DNA from 4 places in the Ensifer sp. YR511 genome. Region 1 is predicted to be linked to each of the others. Evidence: predicted binding sites of a transcription regulator. Region 1 holds the regulator's gene; each other region holds the start of a gene.

Region 1 (5,091 bases):
TTCGGCGCATTGCCACCGGCGCCCGCAAAGGGATCGTTCGCCGCTCCCTGACCGCCATTCGGGATCAAGGCGCTCACCGCCTCCTGGCACTTGAACATCTCGCTTACCGCCTTCATCGAATCACGCAGGCTTAGGCTCGCGACGACGCGCCCCTCGAAGGCCAGCGCCAAGGTGTTCTTGCGAACGAATTCGGTAAAGAAGTCGGTGTTGGAAAAGTTGACGACAAGGGCCTTGGCGCCGGTCAGATCAACACCGAACGCAACGGCCGGCCACTGACGACCACGGTCGAGCTGCAAGGCAACATCGTATTCCCGCTGCGGCTCGATGGATTTCCATTCGGCATTGCCGATCGAAAGAAACGCCAGGTTCGTCGATCCCCGCGGATAAAAGCCGATACGAAGGATAGCGCCGGCGTCATAGCTCGTCGCCGCGTAACACGAGCCTCCCAGGGAAGGATCGGATCCCACCGTCCAGGCGTTGATCCGTTTCCAGATATTCGAACGCCCTTCTTCGGCAGACGCCGCTCCAGCCGTGAGCAACAGGCCGAGCACCACCAACGACAATCTATGCATGCAACCACCCCACTTTCCACGCAAAGTTATCTTTTTTTAGAGGCCTGTCGAGACGGCGAAGGCCCTTCCCCGCAGGGATTTTTGCGCGCCCCAGGCCCGATGCGAAAGCTGGCAGCTCCGATGCATTCTCCGCGCCGGTCCATGAAGAACGGCCGAGACGAGGTTGAGATGGAGCGGCTGGCGCAAATCAGCCACAGCCTGCGGGCAAAGAGCTGTTGAACATGGCAGAGTGATCGCCATGCTTGCTGGACTTCGGAACGAAAGCGCGGTTCACATCGTTTACCAACCCGTAGTCCCACCCCTTCATCAAGTGGACGATCACCGTGCTTGCCGCCCTGCTTCTCGCTTCGATAGTCGCATCGCCCAATATGCCTGACGTCAAGCTCAGTGCCGCGACGGTGGATGAACTCCAGACCGATTTCGAACGGGCCGTACCGTGCCATCAGATCGATGGACGCAATGTTTGGAAGGGCGCGCTCGCGTTCTACATCCAGTCCTTCGTTTATGACGGCGATACGCCCGTTGCGACCGATGCGGCCGACGCAGTGCTTCCGGAAGACAACAGCGCCGAGACGGTGAAGGAGTTCGAAGACGCCTGCTCGGCCTCGCAAGCGACTTAAGTCTCTCCGCGAAGAGAGCCGCGATTCGTTCGAATCACGCGCGCGACCGGCCTGCCCGGCGCTGTTTTGGGACGCAACCGTCGCCGAAAACCGCCCCGCTCCCGCAAAAGTGACCAATCGCCCCCCACAGAAGCAGCCAATTGCCTGAATTCACGGAATTTTAGGCACTTGCGGAACACATATGGAACAGATAGTGTCTGTTCTTGATTTGTTTCACGCCTCTGGAGCGACGTGCCATGCTGACCCGCAAGCAACAGGAATTGCTTCTGTTCATCCACGAACGCATGAAGGAGTCGGGCGTACCGCCGTCTTTCGATGAAATGAAGGATGCGCTCGACCTGGCGTCGAAGTCCGGCATTCACCGTTTGATCACGGCGCTCGAAGAGCGCGGGTTCATTCGCCGGTTGCCGAACCGGGCGCGCGCGCTCGAAGTCATCAAGCTTCCGGAAGCCTACGCCGCCGGCCAGCAACAGCCGCGCAGAGGCTTCTCGCCGAGCGTGATCGAGGGCAGCCTCGGAAAGCCGCCGGCCGCCGCTCCTGCCACGCCGAAGCCGGCGACGGTCGCCGAAAGCACGTCTGTTTCCGTCCCGGTGATGGGCCGCATCGCTGCCGGCGTGCCGATCTCGGCGATCCAGAACAACACCCATGACATTACCGTTCCGCTCGACATGATCGGCAGCGGCGAGCATTACGCCCTCGAAGTAAAGGGCGATTCGATGATCGAGGCCGGCATCTTCGATGGCGACACGGTGATCATCCGCAACGGCAACTCGGCCAATCCCGGCGACATCATCGTGGCGCTCGTGGACGACGAGGAAGCGACGCTGAAGCGCTTCCGTCGCAAGGGCGCGTCGATTGCGCTCGAAGCGGCCAACCCCGCCTACGAGACGCGCATTTTCGGACCGGATCGCGTGAAAATCCAGGGCAAGCTCGTCGGGCTGATCCGCCGCTACCATTGAATTCCAGGCAGAACGCCGAATCAAAAGAGCCTCGCCACTGAAAGTGGCGAGGCTCTTTCCATTTAAGGCGACCTGAAATCCAGATCGCTTATTCGTGGATCGTGTATTCGCCGAGTTCGCAGAGATCCTGCGTGTCCTCGGTCGTATCGAGGGCCGAGCCTTCCTCGAATTCGAATCGCATGTCGTATTTGCAGACGTCCCGCCCGTCGGCAATGGTGATCTCCATGCTCTCGCCGGGGTTCAGGACCTGCCGACCGAAAACATCGTCTTCCCATTCATTGACGCCGACCGGCGACGTATAGAAATTCGTCAGTACCGCGCCGGTGTTGTTCTTCAGCTGGAAAACCAGGTCGTCCGCGCGCGCCTCCATAGCGGTCGCCGCAAAACACGCCAACGCCGTCAGGATCAGTCTCTTTTTCATTGATGCCATTGCCTCCGTTCTTAATGTTGACGGACGCTACCGATGCGGTTGATCTCAGCGGAGTCATCGTTCCCCCTCTACCGAATTCACCGAAGCGATAAGATCCGACGGAGGCATAGGAGACGTGGCTTGCGCGGACGTGTCGCGAATTTTACCGCGCTGCCCTAAGGCAGAACGCCAAACCAAATTTAACGAGGTGAGATTTTTGGAGGCCTCGCCCGGAATTGAACCGGGGTACAAGGATTTGCAGTCCTCTGCGTCACCACTCCGCCACGAGGCCTCACAGCTCGGATAACCAAGCGTTGGCGCGGATTTAGAATGATTGCAGAAAAACCGCAAGAGGCATTTTCTGAAAAACGCGCCGTCGAATTGCAGGACGGATACTTTCCACAGAACGATCGACGATGTCCGCCGAGCGTCTCCCAGCTGATCTCAGCACCAGGGCGTCGGGCGCCCTTCCCACGGCCGCACGAGCCCCTCGGAAACGAGTACACGTCCAAGAGATTGGTCACCGCGGGTGACCAGGCGCAGTTTCTCGCCGGCCTTGGCATCTGATCGCCCTCCCGCCGAGATCAGCCTGAAGTCGCCTGCATTCAGCAATTCGCGCAGGCGCTGCTTGGCGTAGAAGCCGCGCGAACGCTCCTTGTCGCAGCTTGCCTGGCGGATTCGCGGTGCATCGACATCGGCGACGCGGATCGTCTCGCCATGGAAGACGAAGGTCGCGCCATCGATCACGCAGTTGTCGTTGCGAATGCCGCAAAAATAGAACTGATCGGTACGGATGGATGCCGTCTTCACCTCTTCATTCGGCCGCACGAGAGGGGTTGGCGGCGTGACGCCGACATTCACCGACGGCACCGGGGCGGCCAGGACAACCTTCGTCGCCGGGTTGGGCTTCGGATTTGGTTTGTGCCTATCCGCCTGCTGCGCAACGCGCTCCTGCGCTTCAGGAACCGCGCGCTGAGGCTTCGGCTTCGTTTCCGATCGCGATGCAAAGGCCATGACATCGGAAACCACCGGCCAGTGCCGCAACTCGGCGCGATGGTCGTGGGCCATGACGCCGCCAAGGGTGAGCGCTGCGGCCAGATACCACGGCGCCATGCCGCCCTGTTTGCTGGTGCTTCGGCCCGAACTGCGGCGTCGACGTTTCGTAGTGGCTTTGGCCATCGGTCCCCATCCTGATTCGAGACCGCATTATGCGTTTGATGGGTTGCCGAAAAGTTTTCGAGGGCACCCCAACAGAGGGGAAGACCGCGAGGAACCGGTCATTCGCCTGCGCGGCCACGGCCCTTGTTGAGAGATTCGGAATTGCTACGGGACGGCCGCGAGGAACCGAAAACTGCCGACCGCCCTGCCCTCGACAACAAGATCGTTAAATCGGCGTCCGCCTCAGGAGCCGTTCGAGGAGTTGGCCTTCCCGCGCCAGCGCGCCCACCAGACGGCCAGACGACGACGGCGGCGGCGAACCGAGGGAATGTCGTGGGAAAGCACGATCAGGCCCAACGGTATCATCCAGAAGCCCAGCACGGGCAAGAAACCGAGAAAACCACAAAACACCAGCAGCGAACCCAGCAGGATCCGCAGCAGGGGCGAGTCGGGCAACGCGATACGCCATTTTCCCAGCACGACTTGTCGTGTTTGCGGATCAATGCCGAAATGCGTCTGCTTCCTGTTTTTATTCATCATTCCCTATCCGGCGTGTTTTCCCACAATTGGGGACTTCTCCACAGCCTCGCAACGGAACTTGTCATTTTTTTTGAAAAAAGCGCTTGGCAAATCAGAAAAGCATGCGTATTAGCAGCCTCACTTCTGAAGCGCACAGCACAACAGCGGCGCGGATGATCCCTGGTAGCTCAGCGGTAGAGCATTCGACTGTTAATCGACAGGTCGCCGGTTCGAATCCGGCCCGGGGAGCCACTTTCTAAAAGAGCCATTTGCAGCGATGCGAATGGCTTTTTTTCATTTTGCACCTATGTTCTCCAAGTGATCAATCCCCAACCCCCCGATGGTTCTTTATGACAAAGGCCGCGGCGCCGCCCATCATCGTCTGGTTCCGCAAGGATCTCCGCCTGGCCGACAATCGCGCCCTCTCGGCTGCCGCCGGCGAGGCAGCCGTCATTCCCCTCTATATTCGCGAACCCGCCGACAGCGGCAACGGTCCGCTCGGGGCGGCGCAGGCGTGGTGGCTGCACCATTCGCTCGAGGCCTTGGGCGCAAGTCTCGCGCGGCACGCTTCTCGCCTCGTTCTTCGATCAGGCGCGCCGCTTGACGTGATTGTCGAGATTGCGCGCGCAAGCGGTGCGGAGCGCATCTACTGGAACCGGCGCTACGACCCGAACGGCATCGCCACGGATACCGCGCTCAAGAAGGCGCTGGCCGAGCGGGGAATCATCGCGGAGAGCTTTGCAGGACAATTGCTGCATGAGCCCATGCGGCTGCTGACGACGACGGGCGGCCCCTACCGCGTGTTCACGCCGTTCTGGCGCGCGCTCGAACTGAAAAACGAGCCAGCACCGCCG
Region 2 (5,091 bases), on a different contig from region 1:
TGTGAAAGCCTATACCGTCTCGGCAATCTACGAGATCGGGATGTCGGAGTATGACGCGACGATCATCTTCATGCCGCTTGAAGAGGCGCAGCTGTTCTTTAACGCCGAGGGACTGGTCCAGTCGATCGAGATCTTCGTCGAGCATCCTGATGTCGTTGAGGAGTTGCGCCAGCCGATCGAGGATGCGGCCGGACGGCAAATCTTCATCACCGACTGGCGCGACCGCAACAAGACCTTCTTCTCGACGCTCGAGGTCCAGAGCAACGTGATGTTCATGATCCTGTCGCTAATCGTGCTGGTCGCGGCACTCAACATCATCTCCGGCCTGATCATGTTGGTGAAGGACAAGGGCAGCGACATCGCGATCCTGCGGACCATGGGCGCGACCTCGGGCTCGGTGATGCGCATCTTCTTCATGACGGGGGCTGCAATCGGCGTCGCCGGAACGGTCGCGGGCGTGGCGCTCGGCGTCGTCGTCTGCCTCAACATCGAATCCATCCGGCAGTTCTTTTCCTGGATCTCGGGAACGACGATATTCAGCCCTGAGCTTTATTTCCTCAACCAGCTCCCGGCCGATATGAACGCCGACGAGACCGCACTCGTCGTCGTCATGGCGCTGACCCTTTCCTTCCTCGCCACGATCTTTCCGGCCTGGCGTGCCTCGCGCCTCGATCCGGTGCAAGCCTTGCGTTACGATTGACCCACGCTGTGACTTGCAACGTCGTTTCTTGAATGAATGCGTGCGTCTGGCACAGCGATTACCACCTTCGCCGGCCATCCGCGGCGTTTGGCGTCCAAAGCGCGCCGCGATCCTTTAGATTCGCGAACCGCTGCGCTCTCCTGCGTCACTTGCTGCGGGCCTTGCCCTCAACGCCTGATCAGACCGCCGCGATAGTCGAGCTCGTACGCTTCCTCGCCGTCGACGAAGATGACCTCATGCCCGGAAAAATGTGCGGTGTCGCCGCGGCTGTTGTCGATGTAGTAGCCATGGGCGTGCCGGAACTCCGTGCCGCCGAGGAAATGCCGCTTGTCGCGGTACATCGCCTGAAGCGCCGCCCTGATGACGACGCCTGCCTTTTCACCGTTTATGAGGTCAGGACGGATGATCCGCCCGAAGTAGTTCATCGCCCAGTGCGGCTCGTCATTCTGCCACACGGTCTCCTGGCCTGCGAAATCGGTCCCGCCGAAATAGCTGTCGAGGTAGCTCCAGCTATCCCGCTCGTAGCCGATGTCGTGAGAACCCGGGCGTGACGACGGTCGCTGCCCGCCGCCGCCGACATAGGTTTTTGATTTGGCTTCAACGATGAATTCTCTGAGTGCTTCGAGCGCGGCCATGATTGTTCCTCATACGTTCGCGCCGGAGGATGTCGCGATCCGCTGAAGTTGTAAAGAACAAATAGAGAACAATCGCCCGGTTATTACAGGCCGCACGCCTTCTGCCCGCGATCGTCGCTCCAGTCCTTGAGAAGGATGAGCTCGCCTTTCGCGGTGATTGGCTTGTCGTTCGATTTGCCCTTGCCCGTCAGCACGTTGAGGTCGCATTGCGCGGTGTTGTCCGGATCGAGCGTATCGTAGGACGAGTAGGTGTAGCCCGCCACGACGAAGTCGAAGTTGCGATAGGCGACCGTCAGCTTCTGTTCCCAGCGGTCGCGCCCGATGGCATCGTTCTGACTGGTGATGAGCAACGAGCCGCTCGGCAGCGCCTCGATCGACGGCGCTTGGCCGACGAGTTCGAACTGACCCCAGACCTTGTTCGGAATGGCCGACTTTAATGCCAGCGCGCCGTTGTCGCCGGTGAGGTAGAGATAGATGCCGTTGTCCTCGTCGCTGCCTTCGGCGGGTCGTACGATGAGCGCGAGATCCGGGCTCCCGTCCTTGTTCCAGTCGCCGGTCGCCGCCGAGACGATGCGGGCGGGGTCTATCGTCTCTGCTGCGGAGACGGTGGTCGGAAGCAGGATCAGCAAGGGGAGAATCAGGCGTGCAAGCATGTCGGAGCGCTCCGCGTGGTCGTTCCTCTTGATATGCGGGCGCCGCGCTTTCCTCAAGCGGCTCGTCGTCAGTTAACCTGCATTCGGGCGCGATGTTAACCATCGTGAACAGAATGCCTGTGCACTGCTTGACGCGTGAACAAAAATGGAACAAAGTAAAAACATAACGGAAAAGGAGCCATGTTATGACTGATTTTGTTCGTGACCTCGCCGCCTTCGCGTCGATGAGCCTGTTCATCGCAAGCATCTCTTTCATTGCGCTCGGCCTCTGAAGGCGGGCGTCAACATCTTCTCTCAAGCACCTCCGCAAAGCGTCTCATCCCCGTTGAATAAGGGGGACGACATGTCAGGGGAATCTGGACATGACGGGCGATAAACGGGATATCCTTCCGACTGGACAGGAATCAGGGTGCGACAATGGCAGACGACAGCAAGGCAGCATCGAGTGAGGCGCTCGGCACGGATCCGCAGTTCGTGCATCTGCGCGTCCACTCTGCCTTCTCCTTGCTCGAAGGCGCTCTGCCGCTGAAGAAGGTCATCGGCAAGGCGGTCGCCGATAACCAGCCGGCGATCGGGATCGCCGACACCAACAATCTCTTCGCAGCCCTCGAATTCTCGCAGAAGGCAGCCGGTGACGGGCTGCAGCCGATCACCGGCTGCCAGCTGTCGATCGACATGGAGGACGAGACCGAGGGGGATCGGCGCGGCCATGGGCATCAGCTCGCCAAGCTGCCATCGATCGTGCTCATCGCCGCCACCGATGACGGCTATACGCGCCTCGTCGATCTCGTCAGCCGTGCCTATCTGAGCGGCGAGGGCAGCCAGGCGACGCGCATTACGCGCTCCTGGCTTGCCGAATGCGGCACCGAGGGCTTGATTGCGCTGACCGGCGCGTCCGGTGGCCCGGTGGATATCGCCATGAAGGCGGGCTCCACGGCGCTCGCCGAAGCGCGTCTCGAAGCCTTGCATGATCTCTTTGGCGATCGGCTCTATATCGAGCTGCAGCGCCACGGTGGCCACGACCGGCGGCACGAGAGCCGGATGATCGAGCTTGCCTACAAGTTCGACATTCCGCTTGTCGCCACCAACGAAGCCTTCTTCCCGTCGCCCTCCGACTATGAGGCGCATGACGCCCTGATGGCGGTAGCGCACAACGCCATGGTGTCGGACGACAGCCGGTTCCGCCTGACACCGGACCACTATCTGAAGAGCCGCAAAGAAATGGCGGCGCTGTTTGTCGATCTGCCCGAGGCACTGGAAAACACGCTCGAGATCGCCCGGCGCTGCTCCTTCATGCTGAAGACCCGTGGGCCGATCCTGCCGCGCTTTACCGGCGCGACGGCGGATCCGGAGGAGGCCGAGCGCGCCGAGTCGGACGAACTGCGTCGCCAGGCGGAGGAGGGCCTCGAAGACCGTCTCGCGAGACTCGGTATGGCGCCCGGCTACACCCAAGAGGAATACCGCGAGCGCCTGGCCTTCGAATTGAGCGTCATCGAGCGCATGAAGTTTCCCGGCTACTTCCTGATCGTTGCCGACTTCATCAAATGGGCCAAGCAGCACGACATCCCCGTCGGGCCGGGCCGCGGCTCGGGCGCCGGCTCGCTTGTCGCCTATGCGCTGACGATCACCGACGTCGATCCGATGCGCTTCTCGCTGCTGTTCGAACGCTTCCTCAATCCCGAGCGCGTCTCGATGCCCGACTTCGACATCGACTTCTGCCAGGACCGGCGCGAAGAGGTGATCCGCTACGTGCAGCGCAAGTACGGTCGCGAACAGGTGGCGCAGATCATCACCTTCGGTTCGCTGCAGGCCCGTGCCGCCTTGCGCGACGTCGGTCGCGTGCTCGAAATGCCCTATGGTCAGGTCGACAAGATCTGCAAGCTGGTGCCCAACAACCCCGCCAACCCGACGCCGCTTTCCAAGGCGATCGAGGAGGAGCCGCGCCTGCAGGAAGAGGCCGAGAAGGAGCCGGTGGTCGCCCGCCTTCTCGATATCGCCCAGAAGATCGAAGGCCTTTACCGCCACGCCTCGACCCACGCCGCCGGTATCGTGATCGGCGACCGGCCGTTGTCGCAGCTGGTGCCGATGTATCGCGATCCGCGCTCCGACATGCCGGTCACCCAGTTCAACATGAAGTGGGTCGAGCAGGCCGGTCTCGTCAAGTTCGACTTCCTCGGCCTGAAGACGCTGACGGTGTTGAAGGTCGCGGTCGATTTCGTCAAGCAGCGCGGCATCGAGGTCGATCTCGCGAGCATCCCACTCGATGATCTGAAGACCTACGAGATGCTGTCGCGCGGCGAAACGGTCGGCGTGTTCCAGGTGGAAAGTGCCGGTATGCGCAAGGCGCTGATCGGCATGCGGCCCGACTGCATCGAGGACATCATCGCACTCGTGGCGCTCTATCGCCCAGGCCCGATGGAGAACATCCCGGTCTATAACGCCCGTAAGCATGGCGAGGAAGAGGTCGAGTCGATCCATCCGAAGATCGACCACCTGCTCAAGGAAACGCAGGGCGTTATCGTTTACCAGGAGCAGGTGATGCAGATCGCCCAGGTGCTCTCTGGCTACTCGCTCGGCGAGGCCGATCTTCTGCGCCGCGCCATGGGTAAGAAGATCAAGGAGGAGATGGACAAGCAGCGCGCCCGTTTCGTCGACGGCGCCGTCAAGAACGAGGTGTCGAAGCCGCAGGCCGACCTCATTTTCGACCTGCTCGCCAAGTTCGCCAACTACGGCTTCAACAAGTCGCACGCGGCGGCCTATGCGATCGTGTCCTATCAGACCGCCTACATGAAGGCGCACTATCCGGTGGAGTTCCTGGCGGCGTCGATGACGCTCGACATGTCCAACACCGAAAAGGTCAACGACTTCCGCCAGGATGCCAAGCGTCTGGGCATCGAGGTGATCGCCCCGTCGGTACAGACCTCGTTCCGGCACTTCCAGACGGGCGAAAGCCGCATCTATTACTCGCTTGCAGCGATCAAGGGCGTGGGCGAGTCAGCGGTCGAGCACATCGTCGAGGTTCGAGGCGACAAGGCCTTCGCAAGCCTCGAAGACTTCTGCCTCCGGATCGACCCCAAGCTGCTCAACCGTCGCGTTTTTGAAA
Region 3 (5,091 bases), on a different contig from region 1:
CGATGCGCTCGACCGCATGGCCGGAGCGGGTGCCCCAGTTGTCGCGGGTGGCGTCGGAGCGGTGCTGCTGGGCGCGCTTCCAGCCGGGCGTGGAGTAGTTGTTCTGGAAGGGATCAGCCTTGTCGAAGCGCGACTGGCCGTAGCCGCCACGACCATAGCCGCCATAGGATTGTTCATTCTCGGCCACGTCCACATGGGCGAGCGGCAGCTCCTCGAGGAAGCGTGACGGCATGGTCGACTGCCAGAGGCCGTGGATGCGGCGGTTGGAGACGAACCAGATGTGGCAGCGATGCTTGGCGCGGGTGATGCCGACATAGGCGAGGCGCCGTTCTTCCTCAAGGCCGGAGCGGCCGCCCTCATCAAGCGCGCGCTGGTGCGGGAACAGGCCTTCCTCCCAGCCGGGCAGGAAGACGGTATCGAACTCCAGGCCCTTGGCCGAGTGCAGCGTCATGATCGAGACGGCATCGAGGTTCTCGTTCTGCTCGGCATCCATGACCAGAGCGACGTGTTCGAGGAAGCCGCGCAGGCTCTCGAAGGCTTCCATCGAGCGGATGAGTTCCTTCAGGTTTTCCAGCCGTCCGGGGGCTTCCGCCGTCTTGTCGTTCTGCCACATGGCCGTATAGCCGCTCTCGTCGAGGATCTGCTCGGCAAGCTCGGTGTGCACGGTCGTTTCAAGCAGGCTCTGCCAGCGGCGGAAATCGGTGACGACGTCGAACAGTGCCTTGCGCGCCTTCGGCTTCAGCTCGTCGGTCTCGATGATCTCGGAGGCCGCCGCCAGCATCGGGATGTCGCGGGCGCGGGCATAGTCGTGCAGCGTGCGCACGGTGGTGTCGCCAAGACCGCGCTTCGGCGTGTTGACGATGCGCTCGAAGGCCAGATCGTCGGCCGGCTGGCAGACGAGGCGGAAATAGGCCATGGCATCGCGGATTTCGAGGCGCTCGTAGAAGCGCGGGCCGCCGATGACGCGGTAGTTGAGGCCGAGCGTGACGAAGCGGTCTTCGAATTCGCGCATCTGGAACGAGGCGCGCACAAGGATCGCCATGTCGTTGAGCTTGTGGCTCTTGCGCTGCAACTGCTCGATCTCTTCGCCGACGGCGCGGGCTTCCTCTTCGGAATCCCAGGCGGCGTGCACCTGCACCTTCTCATCATCCGGATCGGTGCGGTCGGTAAAGAGCGTCTTGCCGAGGCGGCCCTCGTTGTGGGCGATCAGGTGACCGGCAGCGCCCAGAATGTGCTCGGTCGAGCGGTAGTTGCGCTCAAGCTTGATCACCTTGGCGCCCGGGAAATCCTTTTCGAAGCGCAGGATATTGTCCACTTCCGCGCCGCGCCAGCCATAGATCGACTGGTCGTCGTCGCCCACGCAGCAGACGTTCTGCGGTACGCCCTTGGGGCGCTGGGCAAGCAGCCGCAGCCACATGTACTGCGCCGTGTTGGTGTCCTGGTACTCGTCGACGAGAATGTAGCGGAACTTGTCGTGATAGTCCTTCAGCACATCCGCATGCATGCGGAAGATGCGGATCGGGTGCAAAAGAAGATCGCCGAAGTCGCAGGCGTTCAGCGTCAAGAGCCGGTTCTGGTAGGCAGCATAGAGTTCGCGGCCCTTGCCGTTGGCAAAGGCGCGGGCGTCTCCCTCGGGGATCTGGGCGGGATCGAGGCCCTTGTTCTTCCAGCCGTCGATCATGCCGGCAAACTGCTTGGCCGGCCAGCGCTTGTCGTCGATGCCTTCGGCCTGGATGAGCTGCTTGATCAGCCGCACCACGTCATCTGTGTCGAGAATGGTGAAATCGGAACGCAGGCCGACGAGCTCGGCGTGGCGGCGCAGCAGCTTGACGCCGATCGAGTGGAAGGTGCCGAGCCAGGGCATGCCTTCGACCGCATGGCCGACGAGCACGCCGATGCGCTCCTTCATCTCGCGTGCCGCCTTGTTGGTGAAGGTCACCGCCAGGATCTGCGAGGGAAAGGCGCGGTTGGTCGAAAGGATATGGGCGATGCGGGTCGTCAGCACCCGGGTCTTGCCGGTGCCGGCGCCGGCAAGCACGAGCACGGGGCCATCGAGCGTCTCGACCGCTTCGGACTGTTCCGGGTTGAGGCCGGAGAGATAGTCCGGGCGCGGCTGGGCGCGATCGCGCGCCGCCATGGCGCGCGCGGCGATGCCGCCCGTTGCCGGAATACCTGCGGGGGCGGGCTGCTGCTTGCGCGGCGCCGGCTCCTCGTCGAAGAAGGGAATATCGTCGAAACCACTCATCATGCGGCTCAATGTAGTGATTCGGTGGGGAAAGGCCAGAAAGGATGTTCTTCTTTTATTCCGTTTTCTGCGCCAGCCGCACCAAGCCTGTGGAAAGACAGGCGATTTCGAGACCGCTTATTCTTGGTCGCGCGGTCTATTCTTTTGTCTTGTCGAAGGCGGTATCCACAGGCACCTGCAGCGCCGTCGCCAACTGGTTGGTGCGTGCGGCAAGCGAGATCACCCTGAGCAGGTCCGCATGCTCGGCGTCGGTCATGCCTTTCGCCCTTGCCGCCGCCGTATGGGAATGGGCGCAGTAGCCGCAGCCATTGGTGACGGAGACGGCGATATAGAGCATCTCCTTGACCAGCGGATCGAGCGCCGAGGGCGTTGCCATCACCGCCTTCACGTCGCGCCAGGTCTGTTCCAGGAGCTCCGGATCGAAGGCGAGCCACAGCCACATATTGTTGATGAAGTCGGATTTGCGGGTGGTGCGAATGTCGTCGAACACGGCTTTGACACGCGGATCGGCTTCCGGGTTCTGAGGCGGGGATACGGTGCTCATGGGGCTCCTTCGCTGTTGTTCTCGGCGGTTGTGTGCGGGCCGGCCGGTCGCCTGAAGCGGTGACGATAGCCGACGTCGCGGCGATTGCCAGCGCTGCGTTTTGGGGAAGCCGTCGCCGATGCGTTCAGTTGGGGATTTCGTTGCAGGGCTGATTGTTCGAGCCGAAGGGTCCGGTCGTAAACAGCACGCCCTTGCTCGAGCCCTGATAGGCGTTGCCGTTCTGCGTGACGATGAAGACCCTGCGGCCGCAAAAGCCCGTCGGCTGCGCGGCAACCACGCGCGTCTGGCCACTGGCGTCAGTGACGGTCTTGGGGTTGCAGGCGCCATAGGGCGTGTCGGCCATGCGAACGGTTGCCGTCGAGCTGCGGCTGAGCGGCGCGGAACTGCCGGGTGGGTATGTGCCCGAAGCCGTGCCTGCAGCGGCCACGGTCGATTGCGTGATCTGAAAATCTGCCGTGCTGTCGTCGTAGCGGCACCGCTTGATGGCCCAGATCCAGACGGCAATGTCGCGCACACCGCTCTCGGGGTCTTCGGCCGAAGCCGCGATGGTGAGCGGCGCCAGGTCGGGAACACTTCGGCGGCGGTTGCAGCAGCTGCTGTCGTTGAAGACCGGGTCGGGATTGCCATGGTCATCCAGGATGCCGGTGATCTCGAGTTTCGTGGTCGGGCCGGTCTTGTCGTCCGCCTGGACAGTCACGGTCTGACACCCCGCAAGAAGCAGGCCCATGGAGACGAGCGCAAATGTCAGGCAAAATGCATGCGGCCCCATGACGACCCCCGCCATTGTCCGTACCGCTGCCCAAGATACTCCCGAAGACTTTTGCCCGCAAACAAGCGCCTTCCTTTGCCGCGCTCGATCAACCCCGCGGCATCGTTGCCGTCCACAAACGATGCGCGTCCTTCAGCACCTTCCTCTGTCGCTATCGCAACCTCGTCGAACGCTTCGTCAGCACTCAGGCACTTCCGTGCCGTCGTCACCGGCTTCGACAAGCACAGCGAAAACGACCTTGCTCTCGTCAAACTCGCTTCAGCCAAAACCTGGTTGTGCTCTATAGGTCGGTGACCTAGAAGAAGCTTCGAACGCTCGGAGCGGCGTTCAGGCAGGAGCCCGACCATGATCAAGATGAGCGTCTACTATCCGGCCGATGGCGGCTCGAAGTTCGATCACGACTACTACCGCACCCGCCACATGCCACTGATCCAGGAACGGCTCGGCGATGCCTGCCTGCGCTACGAGATCGATAAGGGCCTTGCGGGTCGCGAGCCTGGAAGCGCGCCGGGGTTCGTCGCGGCGTGCCACGTCTACTCGCCGAGCCTCGAGACATTCCAGGAGGCGTTAGGTCCCCACCGCGCCGAGATTGCCGCGGATGTCGCCAACTATACGGACATCGCGCCCATCGTGCAGATCAGCGAAGTCGTTGGAGGGTAGGGTGCTTTGGCGCACCATGACCCATGGTGGCGCAGCCGGTGCGGAACCGGTTGACGGTCGGGGACATGTGGTTGCCGTCGAAGCGTAAACGACCTTGCTCTCGTCAGTCTAGCTTCAGCCAAAACCTGGTTGTGCTCTATAGGTCGGTGACCTAGGCCAGCGCGAAGACGCGGGCCGGGCCGCCGGTGCCGCCGCGGTGCTTCGGTGCGCCGAGGATGAGGGTTGCGCCCTTGACCGGCAGCTTGTCGAGATTGGCTGCTGCCTCCAGCCCCCAGCGACCCTCCGGCAGCCAGGCGTAATGCGTGGCGAAATCGGGCGAGGGGCCATGGTCGAGCGACAGCGTATCGACGGCGATACCGGCTGCCTTGCTTTCCTCGATCAGATATTTGGCCGCCTCGACGTGGAAGCCGGGGAAATGCAGCTTGCCGCCGCCATCGGCATTGCGGAACTTGTCCGTGCCCAGATGCGCGCCCCAGCCCGACAGCATGGCGACGCAGGCGTTTTCCGGGATCTCGCCATTGGCGGCGACCCAGGCCTTGAGGTCGTCGGGCGTCACCTGCGCATCGGCATCGGCCTCAGCCTTCTTTCTGATATCGACAATCACCAGCGGCACCACCAGCTTGTCGACGGGCAGTTCGGCGACCGAGAGGCCATCGGCGGAAAAGTGCAGGGGCGCGTCGACATGGGTGCCGGTGTGTTCGTTCACCCGGAGCTCGAACATGTTGAACTTGTCTTTTGCGTAGTTGAACTTCTCCTCGCGGAAGAACTGCTGCTGGCCGAAGAAGGTCGGGAAATCTTCGTGCAACTCGTGGGTCAGGTCGGTGACGCTTGAATGCCCCTGCGCCAGCGCCGGCGGGGCCGCGCCCACGCTTG
Region 4 (5,091 bases), on a different contig from region 1:
GCCGTCCGCCTGCGGGATCGCAAATGGCAGGCTTTCGATGATCGTGCGCAGACGCTCGGCGACACCGGCCGCCATTTCGGCTGACGTATCCGGCATCACCACGATGAACTCTTCACCGCCGAACCGGCAGGCAAGGTCGGCACCCCGCACCGTCGTGCGGATGCGATTGGCGAATTCCCGCAAGACTTCGTCGCCAACGTCATGGCCGTAGGTGTCGTTAACCTGCTTGAAGCGGTCGATATCGGTCATGCAGATGGACAGCGGCCGACCGCGCGCAGCAGCCCGATCCATCAGCAGTTTCAGGTGCGTGTCGAAATAGCGCCGGTTATGCAGCCCGGTGAGGCCGTCGGTGACGGCAAGCTCGATGGTTTGCTGCACGCTCGACCGCAGCCTGTCATTGCAGTGCTTGCGCCGGATCTGGGTCATCGACCGGGCAATCAGTTCATTGGGATCGACCGGCCGCATCAGATAGTCCGTCACGCCCAGATCGAGCGCGCGGACGACCAACTCGTCGCTGCCCTGCTCGGCGATCAGCAGGATAGGGATGAAACGGGTGCGCTCCAGCGAGCGCAACTGCGAGCAGAGCCGCAACGGATCGTAGTCGTCGAAATTCGCATTGACGATGACGAGGTCGAAATTGTTCTCCGCCGCCTCGAACAATGCCGCCTGCGGATCGGAGATGACCGAGACCTCGGCAATCGGCTTGAGGGCGCGCGGCAGCCGCTCCTGCGACGAGCCGCGGCCATCGACGAGCAGGACGTTGCCGGGCTCGTCAGGCCGGTCCGCCCGGCCAACATCTTCAAGCCCGATCGTCTGCGCCGTCTGGGCCCGCAGGCGCAGCTCATCGCTGACGTTCTTCAGCCGCACCAAGCTCTTCACCCGCGACATCAGCTGCAGATCGTTGACGGGCTTCGTCAGGAAATCGTCGGCGCCGGCCTTCAGGCCACGCACGCGGTCCGAAGGCTGGTCGAGCGCGGTGACCATGACAACCGGGATATGTGCCGTCTTCGGGTTCGCCTTCAGCCGCTCGCAGACTTCGAAACCATCGAGACCGGGCATCATGATATCGAGCAGCACCAGGTCGATGGGCGTCTTTTCGCAGAGCGCCAGGGCGGCATAACCGTCACTGGCCGTCAGCACGTCGAAGTACTCGGCAAGCAACCGGGCTTCGAGCAGCTTCACATTGGCCGGAACGTCATCGACAACAAGAATACGCGCAGTCATATCAATTTTCCCGCCGCTCAGGCATCGCCCAGGTAGGTTTTGATCGTCTCAATGAACTTCGGTACGGAGATCGGCTTGGAGACATAGGCTTCGCACCCGCCTTGGCGGATCCGCTCCTCGTCGCCCTTCATCGCAAAGGCGGTCACGGCGATGACCGGGATGACGTGCAGCTCATCGTCTTCCTTCAACCACTTCGTCACTTCCAGACCGGAAACCTCCGGCAGCTGAATGTCCATGAGAATGAGATCGGGCCGATGCTTGCGCGCGAGCTCGAGCGCCTCCATGCCGTTGCGAGTCTGGATCGTCGCATAGCCGGAGGCCTCAATCAGGTCGCGGAAGAGCTTCATGTTCAGCTCGTTGTCCTCAACAATCATCACCTGTTTGGGCATGTCGATCCCTTGCTGTCCATCGTCACCTTGCAAGTCTCCTCAGGACAATTAACGTGCGGAGCCGACGACTCGACCCATTTCCTCAACGTCAGAGATAGGCCTATTTGGTTGAAAAATAGGTAACTCCGCACGTAAAAACCATACGGGGACAAACCATTGAAGAGCGCCGACGAAATCGCCATCGACATTCTCTCCTGGCTTGCCGGCGAGCCTGAGCTTCTGTCCCGCTTTCTGGCGCTGACCGGCACGGACCCGACGGCGTTGCGCAACGCGATTGCCGAACCCGGCTTCATGGGCGGGCTCGTCGCCTTTCTGATGGACCATGAGCCGACCCTGATGGCATTCTGCACCGCGACCGGTACGGCGCCTGAAGACGTCGTGCGCGCCCATACGGTACTTTCCGGCCACGCAGGCTTCGAGGATTGAGGGTGGCAAACGCGCCGACAGTTCACAGCATCACGCTTGGAAACCGTCCGCTGATCGTCAGCGACATCGACGATGTCGTGCTTGAATTCATCAATCCGTTCAAAGCGTTCCTTGGGAGCTGCGGCCATGTCCTCCTGCCCCGATCGTTTCGCCTGACCGGCAACATCATCACCCACGCGGACGAGCAGCCGGTGACGGAGCCAGAGGTCAAGATCCTGCTCGACACCTTCTACGGCTCGCAGGATCGTTGGCAAACGCCCGCCGCCAAGGTCGTCGAGACCCTGGCCGCATTGTCGGAGGAAGCCGATATCGTCTTTCTGACTGCGATGCCGCCGCAGCACGCTGCGGTTCGTCGCGCTCTTCTTGACCGGCTCGGCCTGCCCTATCCGCTGCTTGCGTCCGAAGAGCCGAAGGGGCCGATCGTCCAAAAACTTCACGGCAGCCGTAACGTCCCCCTCGTCTTCATCGACGACATGCTTCGCAACCTGCGATCGGTGAAGGATCACGCGCCGACCTGCCTGCCGATAAACCTCATGGCCGACTCGGAGTTCAAGGCGCTCGCGCCGAAGCTCGACGCCGACATCCGCGCCGTCGCAGACTGGCCGGAGGCAGCCGCAGCCATTCGCGCGCACTTCCGCGGCTAGCCCGGATCGGCTGCCCGTCGGCGCAAATTCAGCCGCGCCGGCGCTGCGCAAGACGCGCCCGGTGATCCTTTTCAACGGCGACAATTGCATTGTGATTTCCAATCGCGCCTCCTTGAGACTCGCTAGAGTAGTGCTTAAGGTCGCAATGTTCAATATTTGTTCCCGATATGCTCGACAGCGCTGCTCACTCTCCAGGCTTCTGCCGCGACTGCCTCAAGGAACAGGCGGCGTCGGTGCGGCGCTGCCTCGCCTGCGGCAGCCCGCGCATTCTGCGGCATGCGGAGCTCTATGACCTGACGCTGGCGCACATCGACTGCGACGCCTTCTATGCCTCGATCGAGAAGCGCGACAACCCGGAGCTTGCGGACAAGCCGGTGATCATCGGCGGCGGCAAGCGCGGCGTGGTCTCCACCGCCTGCTACGTCGCCCGCATTCACGGCGTGCGCTCGGCCATGCCGATGTTCAAGGCGCTGGAAGCCTGCCCCCAGGCCATCGTCATCAAGCCCAATATGGAGAAATACGCCCGCGTCGGCCGCGAGGTGCGCACGCTGATGCAGGAACTGACCCCGCTGGTGCAGCCGCTGTCGATCGACGAAGCCTTCCTCGAACTCAGCGGCACGGAGCGGCTGCATCACGATCCGCCGGCACGCACGCTCGCGCGGCTCGCCCGCCGGATCGAGCAGGAAATCGGCATCACCGTCTCGGTCGGCCTCTCCTACTGCAAGTTTCTCGCCAAGGTGGCGTCCGACCTGCAAAAACCGCGCGGCTTTTCCGTCATCGGCCAAGCCGAGGCGCTGGAGTTCCTGCGCGAGAAGCCGGTGACCCTGATCTGGGGCGTCGGCAAGGCCTTTGCCGCCACGCTGGAGCGTGACGGCGTGCGCACGATCGGGCAACTGCAGACCATGGAGGAAGGCGACCTGATGCGGCGCTATGGCACCATGGGGCAGCGGCTCTTTCGCCTATCGCGCGGGCTCGACGAAAGAGCGGTCGAAATCGACGGCGAAGCCAAGAGCGTTTCCGCAGAGACGACGTTCAACGACGATATCGCGCGCTATGACGACCTGGTCACGCATCTGCGGCGCCTCAGCGAGCAAGTGGCCCACCGGCTGCGAAAGTCGGAACTCGCCGGCCAGACGGTCGTTCTCAAGCTCAAAACCGCCGACTTCAAGATCCGCACCCGCAACCGGCGCCTGGATAGCCCTACCCGCCTTGCCGACCGCATTTTCCGCATCGGCCTGCAACTTCTCGAAAAAGAGGCGGACGGAACGAAGTATCGGCTGATCGGCATCGGCGTCAGCGATCTCTCCGCCCCGGATCTCGCCGATCCGCCCGATCTCGTCGATCCCGCGGCCACCAGGCGCGCTGCGGCCGAGGACGCGATCAACAAGCTGCGCGACAAATTCGGCAAGGCGAGCGTCGAAACCGGCTACACTTTCGGCACCAGAAAACGCGATCCGTGAGACCGCAAGCGTGCTTGCCCGAGCAGGCACGCTTCGCAAAGCGATCACGCAACCTTGACCGACAGCCCACACAGCAGGATGAATTCCTTAAAGATTGAAGGCTAGGCTTGTTCGCCAAGTCACGTGTTGGGTTGAGTGTATGGTATCGCGTTTCGCTCTCACCGCCAGCGTCGTCGCACTGCTTTTGTCGCCGGCTACCGGCTTTGCAGGCAGTCGCGGGCCGCTGCAGATCATCGTCTCGAAAGATCAGCAATCGCTCGTCGTCTATGACGGCGACGCTGTCATTGCGACATCACCGGTCTCGACCGGCAAGGCGGGCCACACGACGCCATCGGGCATCTTTTCTATCCTGGAAAAGCGGCGTCATCACAAGTCGAACATCTATTCGAACGCTCCGATGCCGTTCATGCAGCGGCTCACCTGGTCGGGCATTGCTCTGCATGGCTCCAACCATGTGCCGGACTATCCGGCGTCCCATGGCTGCGTGCGGTTGCCGAGTGAATTTGCTGCCTCGCTCTACAAGTTGACCGAGCGCGGCGTGCACGTGCTGATCTCCGACCGGCAGATAACGCCCTTGGAGGTCAAGAGCGCCCTACTCTTCCGCCCGGCCCCGATCGATCTCCAGCTGCCGCTTTCCGACGTGCCGCTCAGACCGGCGATCAGCCAGGCCGGCGATGCGCCGGTGGAAGTGGCGATGCGGGAGCCGCCCGGCGGCGCCAATTCGGCGCGATCCACCGAGGAGCCGATCCGTATCCTGATCACCCGAAGCGATACCCGCGACACCATGCGCGAGGTTCAGACGTCCCTGGATTTCCTCGGCTACGCGCCGGGCGCGATCGACGGCCATGCAGGGCCGGCGACGATTGCGGCCCTGCGTGCCTTCCAGGCAAGCGAAGGCATTGACAGCGACGGCAAGCTGACACCGGACCTGACCGACAGGCTCCTTCG

Evidence for each region. The regulator LexA, encoded in region 1, represses DNA repair genes until DNA is damaged. The targets are predictions, from matches to a motif close to TGTTCNNNNTGTGTTCNG.
Region 2: a site for LexA is predicted at 2,124-2,141, ahead of dnaE (DNA polymerase III subunit alpha). Genes of this name have one in related genera too.
Region 3: a site for LexA is predicted at 2,291-2,308, ahead of BLU15_RS03435 (ATP-dependent helicase). Genes of this name have one in related genera too.
Region 4: a site for LexA is predicted at 2,830-2,847, ahead of BLU15_RS04755 (DNA polymerase IV). Genes of this name have one in related genera too.

Annotation. Positions count from the first base shown of each region.
Region 1 covers NZ_FNGR01000005.1:54,134-59,224, forward strand. Annotated here, with positions in the region: gene BLU15_RS11685 (hypothetical protein) at 1-572, opposite strand, end outside; gene BLU15_RS11690 (hypothetical protein) at 896-1,192, shown strand; gene lexA (transcriptional repressor LexA) at 1,429-2,151, shown strand; gene BLU15_RS11700 (hypothetical protein) at 2,240-2,581, opposite strand; tRNA gene BLU15_RS11705 (tRNA-Cys) at 2,779-2,852, opposite strand; gene BLU15_RS11710 (thermonuclease family protein) at 3,005-3,739, opposite strand; gene BLU15_RS11715 (hypothetical protein) at 3,962-4,255, opposite strand; tRNA gene BLU15_RS11720 (tRNA-Asn) at 4,415-4,489, shown strand; gene BLU15_RS11725 (cryptochrome/photolyase family protein) at 4,588-5,091, shown strand, end outside.
Region 2 covers NZ_FNGR01000002.1:53,483-58,573, reverse strand. Annotated here, with positions in the region: gene BLU15_RS04780 (lipoprotein-releasing ABC transporter permease subunit) at 1-700, shown strand, start outside; gene BLU15_RS04775 (DUF5680 domain-containing protein) at 868-1,335, opposite strand; gene BLU15_RS04770 (hypothetical protein) at 1,419-1,988, opposite strand; gene dnaE (DNA polymerase III subunit alpha) at 2,406-5,091, shown strand, end outside.
Region 3 covers NZ_FNGR01000001.1:674,584-679,674, reverse strand. Annotated here, with positions in the region: gene BLU15_RS03435 (ATP-dependent helicase) at 1-2,248, opposite strand, end outside; gene BLU15_RS03430 (carboxymuconolactone decarboxylase family protein) at 2,382-2,789, opposite strand; gene BLU15_RS03425 (hypothetical protein) at 2,914-3,558, opposite strand; gene BLU15_RS03415 (EthD family reductase) at 3,904-4,218, shown strand; gene BLU15_RS03410 (cyclase family protein) at 4,370-5,091, opposite strand, start outside.
Region 4 covers NZ_FNGR01000002.1:47,050-52,140, forward strand. Annotated here, with positions in the region: gene BLU15_RS04735 (PleD family two-component system response regulator) at 1-1,224, opposite strand, end outside; gene BLU15_RS04740 (response regulator) at 1,242-1,613, opposite strand; gene BLU15_RS04745 (DUF3572 domain-containing protein) at 1,770-2,039, shown strand; gene BLU15_RS04750 (hypothetical protein) at 2,042-2,683, shown strand; gene BLU15_RS04755 (DNA polymerase IV) at 2,851-4,143, shown strand; gene BLU15_RS04760 (L,D-transpeptidase family protein) at 4,283-5,091, shown strand, end outside.